2 regions of the Streptomyces sp. CA-288835 genome follow, and region 1 is predicted to be linked to the other one. Evidence: riboswitches for the same ligand, from Rfam matches in the RefSeq annotation. Region 1 holds a riboswitch; the other holds the start of a gene.
What was found. Region 1 has a riboswitch for ZMP and ZTP ahead of ACQEVY_RS09965 (hypothetical protein). Riboswitches for the same ligand answer to the same signal wherever they lie in the genome.

Region 1 (3,402 bases):
CTCGGAGACCTTGGGCATGGCCAGGAACAGGACCGAACCGTCCATCGCCACAAGCAGTACCGGTCCCAGCACAACCAGCAGACCGAGCCACTCCCGCGGACCGGGTGAGTGAGAAACACGCCGTTCATTCATGCTTTTGACGGTGCGGTGTCGTCCGCTCGGCAACCATCCCCGCGTCGTGGGTACACCTCACAGGGGCACCCAGGCAGGAGCTGTGGTGCCTACGCTCGCAGTCATGGAGCTGGAGAGCCTCGGGGCCTATCTCAAGACCCGCCGCGACCGGGTCACGCCTGCCGACGTCGGACTGCGCACGTACGGCACCGCCCGCCGCGTGCCGGGCCTGCGCCGCGAGGAGCTCGCCCAGCTCGCCGGGGTGAGCGTCGGCTACTACACACGGCTGGAGCAGGGCCAGGCCGGTACGGCCTCCCAACAGGTCCTCGATGCGCTCGCAGGCGTGCTCCAGCTCGATTCGGCCGAGAGCGCCCATCTGCACAACCTCGCCCGTCAGCCCACCACATCACGCCTGGTCCGTCCCCGACCTGAAAGGCCGCACCCACGAGTACTGGCGCTCCTGGCGTCCCTGGGTGAGACGATGCCGGCCGTCGTGCTCGGCCGCCGCGGTGACGTGCTGGCCTGGAATCGCACCGGACATGCCCTCGTCGCAGAACACGTCGACTTCGACGCACCTCACGATCTCGCGCGACGCCCGTCCATCCCTCGGATGTTCTTTCTCAACTCCCTCACCCGCAACCTGCACCGGAACTGGGATGAACTCGCCCGAATCCATGTCGCTTACCTGCGGCTGACCGCGGGCAGGTATTCCGCCGACGCCCGGTTGGCCGAACTGATCGGCGAACTCGCCATGCGCAGCGGCGACTTCGCCAAGCTGTGGGCCAAAGGCGACGTCGCGGACTGCACCGTGGGCACCATGCGCCTGCAACACCCCACCGTCGGAGGGGTCGACGTCGACTACCAGGTGTGGCTCCAGCCCGACAGCCCGGACCACCGGCTCGAGGTCTATACACCTAACGACAGCGCCTCGGCGGACGCGCTGCGACTGTTGCATAGCCAAGCCGCCGCTGAGCAGGAACCTGAGGTCGCCCTCTCCGAGCCGTCCCGGCATCCGGACCGATAACTGCCGCCTATGGTCCTCATGGCAACGGTGGCCCGACGCCCCGGAGGGATCGTCAATAACGTCCTGTCCTACAACAGCTAGCTTCAGTTGCCGCCTCATCTAAAGGGGGTTCAGGTGAACTGCCACGTCCGGCGGGGAGGTCGAGTTGGCTCGAGGGCGGTGACGAGCTCCCGGTAGTCATGGTGGTCGAGCGGGAGCTTCGTCATTTCCGGGCCGTTCACCTCCACTACAGTGCGACGTGGGCCGTGACTGGCGCTGAGGTGGAGCACCACAGGGGAGCGGTCTGACGAATCGGTCGATGCCGTGCGCCTGGGCGAGTGGTCAACTACGCCTGGGAGGCGGCCATCGCTGGAGCCGGCGCCCTGTTTTCCGGCGGCAGGGTCAACTTCCACGGGGCGAAGTTCTGCGGCGGCTACGTCAATTTCACCAGGGCGAAGTTCTCCGGTGGCGAGGTCGTCTTCTCCCAGGCGAAGATTTCCGGCGGCACACTCGACTTCAGCGGCGCGACTGGCCCCGCACCGATTGACCGCATCCCCCTTGCGGAGTGCCCTTGCCAGCCGGACTGACCTCCCCTCCGGCATGGCGGCCATAGGCAGAAGTTCACTTGCGGTCGTCCCAGCGCGACAAACGGAGGTCACGGGTCTCTACTAGGGTCCGTCTTCAAACTGATCTTGCCCAGAGTAGGAATGACGCGAGACTGACCGCTGCCTCGTAGGAGGTGGCGGTCTTGTCGTATCTGGTGGCGATGCCGCGGAAGCCCTTGAGGCGGTTGAAGCACCGCTCAACTACGTTGCGACGCCGATAGATGTGACGGTCGAATGCCGGTGGCCGCCCGCCGGGACGGCCGCGGTTGTGCCGGTGCCGCTGATGGTCGGCTTTCTCCGGGATGGTGCAGGCGATGCCGCGTTTGCGCAGGTAGGCGCGGAATCCTCGGGAGCTGTAGGCCTTGTCGGCGATGACCTGGGCGGGTTTGGAACGGGGCCGCCCAGGGCCGGTCCGTGGGACCCGGATGCGTTCCAGGAGAGGACGCGCGCAGATGCTGTCGTGGCGTTGGCCGGGTGTCAGCAGGATCGCGAGCGGGCGTCCCTTGCCGTCGCAGGCGAGATGGATTTTGGTGGTCAGGCCTCCTCGGGATCGGCTGAGGGCGTGATCGTCTGGTTCGTCCGGCCGATGGATCCCCCTTTTCGGCCGGTGGCGGCAGCATGCTGGTGGGCGCGGACGATGGTGGAGTCGATCTGGACGAGCCAGCCGATGTCGCCGGCCGCGTCCGCGTGGGCCTGGATCTGCTGGAGGGCCCGGGTGAACACACCGTCCAGCGCATAGCGGCGAAGCGGGTATAGACCGTCTTCCACGGTCCGTAGCGAGCCGGCAGGTCACGCCAGGAGATCCCGGTCCGAATCTTGTAGACCATCCCGTTGACGACCTGCCGATCCTCCACACGCGGCCGACCCGTCGCGGCCTGCGGTATGAGTGGAGCGAGTAACTCCCAGTCCTGACCGGTGAGTTCATGGTGGCGTATCACCCCACCATGATCCACCATCCGGTGATCTTTGAAGACGGACCCTAGCACCGCAGAACTGACATACCGGGGGAACTTAAAAGCAACAGTATGTTGCTATAGTGGCTTTCTGGGCCCTCGGAGCGAACGAAGGAGCGGCTATGCGGATCCTGGCCAGTGGGGCAGGAGTGGCCGGATTGAGTGTGGGTATCGACCTGGCGCGTGTCGGGCACGAGGTTGAGATCGTCGAGCGGGCGAACCACCTGCGCGTCAACGGCTCGCCCATCGACGTGCGCGGCGTGGCGATCGAGACCGCGCGCAGCATGGGCATTCTCAACGCGGTGCATGACCACCGGATCACGATGACTGAGGAGACGAAGTTCGTTGACCAATCCGGCGCGGCCGTCGCCCCGTTGATCCGGGAGGAGGTCGACGAGTCCCCCGAGGACATCGAGATCCCCCGGGAAGACCTGATGAACATCCTGGGCCGGGCCCTGCCCGAGCAGGTCGACCTGCGCTTCGAGGACTTCATCGTGTCGCTGGTCGACGACGGGGACCGGGTCACGGTCACCTTCGCCTCCGGCCGCGAGGCCACCTACGACATGGTCGTCGGCGCGGACGGGGTGCACTCGGGAGTGCGTCGGCTGGTGTTCGGCCCGGAGGAGGAGTTCACCGAGCACCTCGGGATGTATGTCGCGATCGGGGATGCGCCCGAGCAGGCGACGCCCGGCAACCGCACGACGGAGGTCCTCAACGTGCCGGGGCGAAT
Region 2 (3,402 bases), 1.6 Mb from region 1:
CTGATACGCCGTGCACAGCACGACTCCGGGCCGCCGCGGGAACCACGACAGGAACTGATCGATTTGTGAGACGAGCAGTCGCCTCCCTTGGCGTCAGCCCAGGTCGATCTCCGGGTACAGCGGGAAGCCGGCCACCAGGTCCGTGGCACGGCGGGAGATCTCGTCCGCGATCTTCGGGTCGAGCACGTGCTGGGCCTTGGAGGGAGTGCCCTTGGCGGTGGTGCCGGGCTCCGCGGTCGTGAGGACCCGGTCGATCAGGCCGGCGACCTCGTCCATCTCGGCGGTGCCCAGGCCACGCGTGGTGAGGGCGGGGGTGCCGATGCGGATACCGGAGGTGTACCAAGCGCCGTTGGGGTCGGCGGGGATGGCGTTGCGGTTGGTGACGATGCCCGAGTCGAGCAGTGCGGTCTCGGCCTGGCGGCCGGTGAGGCCGTAGGAGGTGGCGACGTCGATCAGGTTGAGGTGGTTGTCGGTGCCGCCGGTGACGAGGGTGGCTCCCCGCCGCATCAGGCCTTCGGCGAGGGCGCGGGAGTTGTCGACGACGGCCTGGGCGTAGTCACGGAACTCGGGGCGGCGGGCCTCGGCGAGCGCGACGGCCTTGGCGGCCATGACATGAGGAAGGGGGCCGCCGAGCACCATGGGGCAGCCGCGGTCGACCTGGTCCTTGAGGGAGTCGTCGCACAGGACCATGCCGCCGCGCGGGCCGCGCAGCGACTTATGGGTGGTGGTCGTGACGATCTGGGCGTGCGGGACGGGATCGAAGTCGCCGGTGAGGACCTTGCCGGCGACGAGGCCCGCGAAGTGCGCCATGTCGACCATCAGCGTCGCCCCGACCTCGTCGGCGATCTCACGCATGATGCGGAAGTTCACGAGACGGGGGTAGGCGGAATAGCCGGCCACGATGATCAGGGGCTTGAACTCACGAGCGGAGGTGCGCAGGGCCTCGTAGTCGATGAGGCCGGTGGCGGGGTCGGTGCCATAGGAGCGCTGGTCGAACATCTTGCCGGAGATGTTCGGGCGGAAGCCGTGGGTGAGGTGGCCGCCGGCGTCCAGGGACATGCCGAGCATGCGCTGGTTGCCGAAGGCCTGACGGAGCTCGGCCCAGTCGGCCTCGGAGAGGTCGTTGACGTTGCGGACACCGGCCTTCACGAGCGCCGGGGCCTCCACGCGGTCGGCGAGGACCGCCCAGAAGGCGACGAGGTTGGCGTCGATGCCGGAGTGCGGCTGGGCGTAGGCGTGCTGGGCGCCGAAGAGTTCGCGGGCGTGCTCGGCGGCGAGGGCTTCGACGGTGTCGACGTTGCGGCAGCCGGCGTAGAAGCGGCGGCCGATCGTGCCCTCGGCGTACTTGTCGCTGAACCAGTTGCCCATGGCCAGCAGGGTGGCCGGAGAGGCGTAGTTCTCGGAGGCGATCAGCTTGAGCATCTCGCGCTGGTCGGCGACCTCCTGGCCGATGGCGTCGGCGATCCGGGGCTCGACGGCGCGGATCACTTCGAGGGCGCTGCGGAAGGCGGTGGATTCGGTGGAGAGGGGCGCAGACTTGTCGGACATGAGGGACCTCCGGACGTGGCGTTCACGGTTCGGCCCAGGCGCACGGCACTTGTTCGTCACGGGCCGCTCCCCGATGGTCGGTCCCATCCCAGCGCGCCAGTCACGGCCCGCCGATCAGCCTACCGGGCCCGCCCATCGCCATACCCCCGAGTCCACCATGCGAGCGATGATGCGAGGCGGACGCGAGCGACGATGGGAAGGGGCCGCAAACCCGCCCAGACACCCCGGATACCCCGGGTCACCGGATAACCCCGGACCCCCTGGATCCCAGAGCAAGCGTGCCGAGAGGAGGCGGGAGTTCCCGTGACGCGTACGGAGGTGTTGATCGCCTCGGCCGAAGCGAACAGCGCGCACAACTACCACCCGCTGCCGGTCGTCGTGGCCACGGCGGACGGGGCGTGGATGACGGATGTCGAGGGGCGCCGTTTTCTCGACCTGCTGGCCGGATACTCAGCGCTCAATTTCGGGCACCGCAACAGACGGCTGATCGATGCGGCCAGAGCGCAACTGGAGCGGGTGACGCTGACATCGCGGGCGTTTCATCACGACCGCTTCGCCGAGTTCTGCGCGCAGCTGGCGGAGCTGTGCGGCATGGAGATGGTGCTGCCGATGAACACGGGCGCGGAGGCGGTGGAGTCAGCCGTGAAGACCGCGCGGAAGTGGGGCTACAAGGTCAAAGGCGTGCTCGACGGGATGGCAAAGATCGTCGTGGCGAGCGACAACTTCCACGGGCGTACGACGACGATCATCAGCTTCTCCACGGACCCGGAGGCACGGGCGGACTTCGGGCCGTACACACCGGGCTTCGAGATCGTGCCGTACGGCGATCTGACCGCGATGCGCGAGGCCGTCACGGAGAACACGGTCGCCGTGCTGCTGGAGCCGATCCAGGGCGAGGCGGGGGTGCTGGTGCCGCCGGCCGGTTATCTCGCGGGCGTACGGGAGTTGACGCGGGAGCGGAATGTCTTGTTCATAGCGGATGAGATCCAGTCGGGACTGGGGCGGACGGGCAGGACCTTCGCATGTGAGCACGAGGGGGTGGTGCCGGACATGTATGTGCTGGGCAAGGCGCTTGGGGGCGGGGTCGTGCCGGTGTCGGCGGTGGTGTCGAGCGCCGAGGTGCTGGGGGTGTTCCGGCCCGGGGAACACGGTTCGACGTTCGGCGGCAATCCGCTGGCCTGTGCGGTGGCGATCGAGGTCATCGCCATGCTGCGGTCCGGGGAGTTCCAGGCGCGGTCCGCGGAGTTGGGTGAGCATCTGCATCGTGAGCTGGCGGTGTTGCGCGATACGGGCAGGGTGACGCAGGTCCGGGGGCGCGGGCTGTGGGCGGGGATCGACATAGCCCCGGCCTACGGCACCGGCCGGGAGGTCTCCGAGAAGCTCATGGACCGGGGCGTCCTGGTCAAGGACACCCACGGCGCCACCATCCGGATAGCGCCGCCACTGGTGATCAGCAAGGAGGACCTGGACTGGGGACTCGCCCAACTCCGGGCCGTACTAGGCGTCTAGGGACCCGGGCTCGGAGAGGCGGGCCAGGCTCAGAGGATCACATGTGGCAGGAAGCGGGCGTACTCGTCCGTGATCAGGCCGGTGGACTCGCGGATGCCGAGGCCCGCCGACTCGTCCTCGACGACCCAGGCGCCGAGGACGACACGGTTGCCGTCGAAGGAGGGAAGGGGGGCCAACTTCTGGTAGCAGCAGGGCTCTTCACGGATCACGGGGGCGTTTCCGGGGTCGTGGACCGTGACGCCGGCGCCCTCGCGGCCGAGGAGGGGCTTGGCGACGTAACCCGTCGTGGTCGCCAGTTCCCGTGGGCCATCGAGGTAGGCCGGGAGGAGGTTCGGGTGGTCGGGG

Region 2: it holds a riboswitch for ZMP and ZTP, as region 1 does, so the genes downstream of both, ACQEVY_RS17145 (glycine hydroxymethyltransferase) here and ACQEVY_RS09965 (hypothetical protein) in region 1, are expected to answer to the same signal.

The regions. Positions count from the first base shown of each region.
Region 1 covers NZ_JBNJMW010000001.1:2,202,466-2,205,867, reverse strand. Annotated here, with positions in the region: gene ACQEVY_RS09975 (MFS transporter) at 1-132, opposite strand, end outside; gene ACQEVY_RS09970 (helix-turn-helix transcriptional regulator) at 236-1,135, shown strand; ZMP/ZTP riboswitch at 1,371-1,457, shown strand; gene ACQEVY_RS09965 (hypothetical protein) at 1,453-1,701, shown strand; partial or broken gene ACQEVY_RS09960 (IS5 family transposase) at 1,796-2,675, opposite strand; gene ACQEVY_RS09955 (FAD-dependent monooxygenase) at 2,795-3,402, shown strand, end outside.
Region 2 covers NZ_JBNJMW010000001.1:3,820,102-3,823,503, forward strand. Annotated here, with positions in the region: gene ACQEVY_RS17140 (hypothetical protein) at 1-69, shown strand, start outside; gene ACQEVY_RS17145 (glycine hydroxymethyltransferase) at 94-1,548, opposite strand; ZMP/ZTP riboswitch at 1,574-1,662, opposite strand; gene rocD (ornithine--oxo-acid transaminase) at 1,852-3,057, shown strand; gene ACQEVY_RS17155 (glutathionylspermidine synthase family protein) at 3,087-3,402, opposite strand, start outside.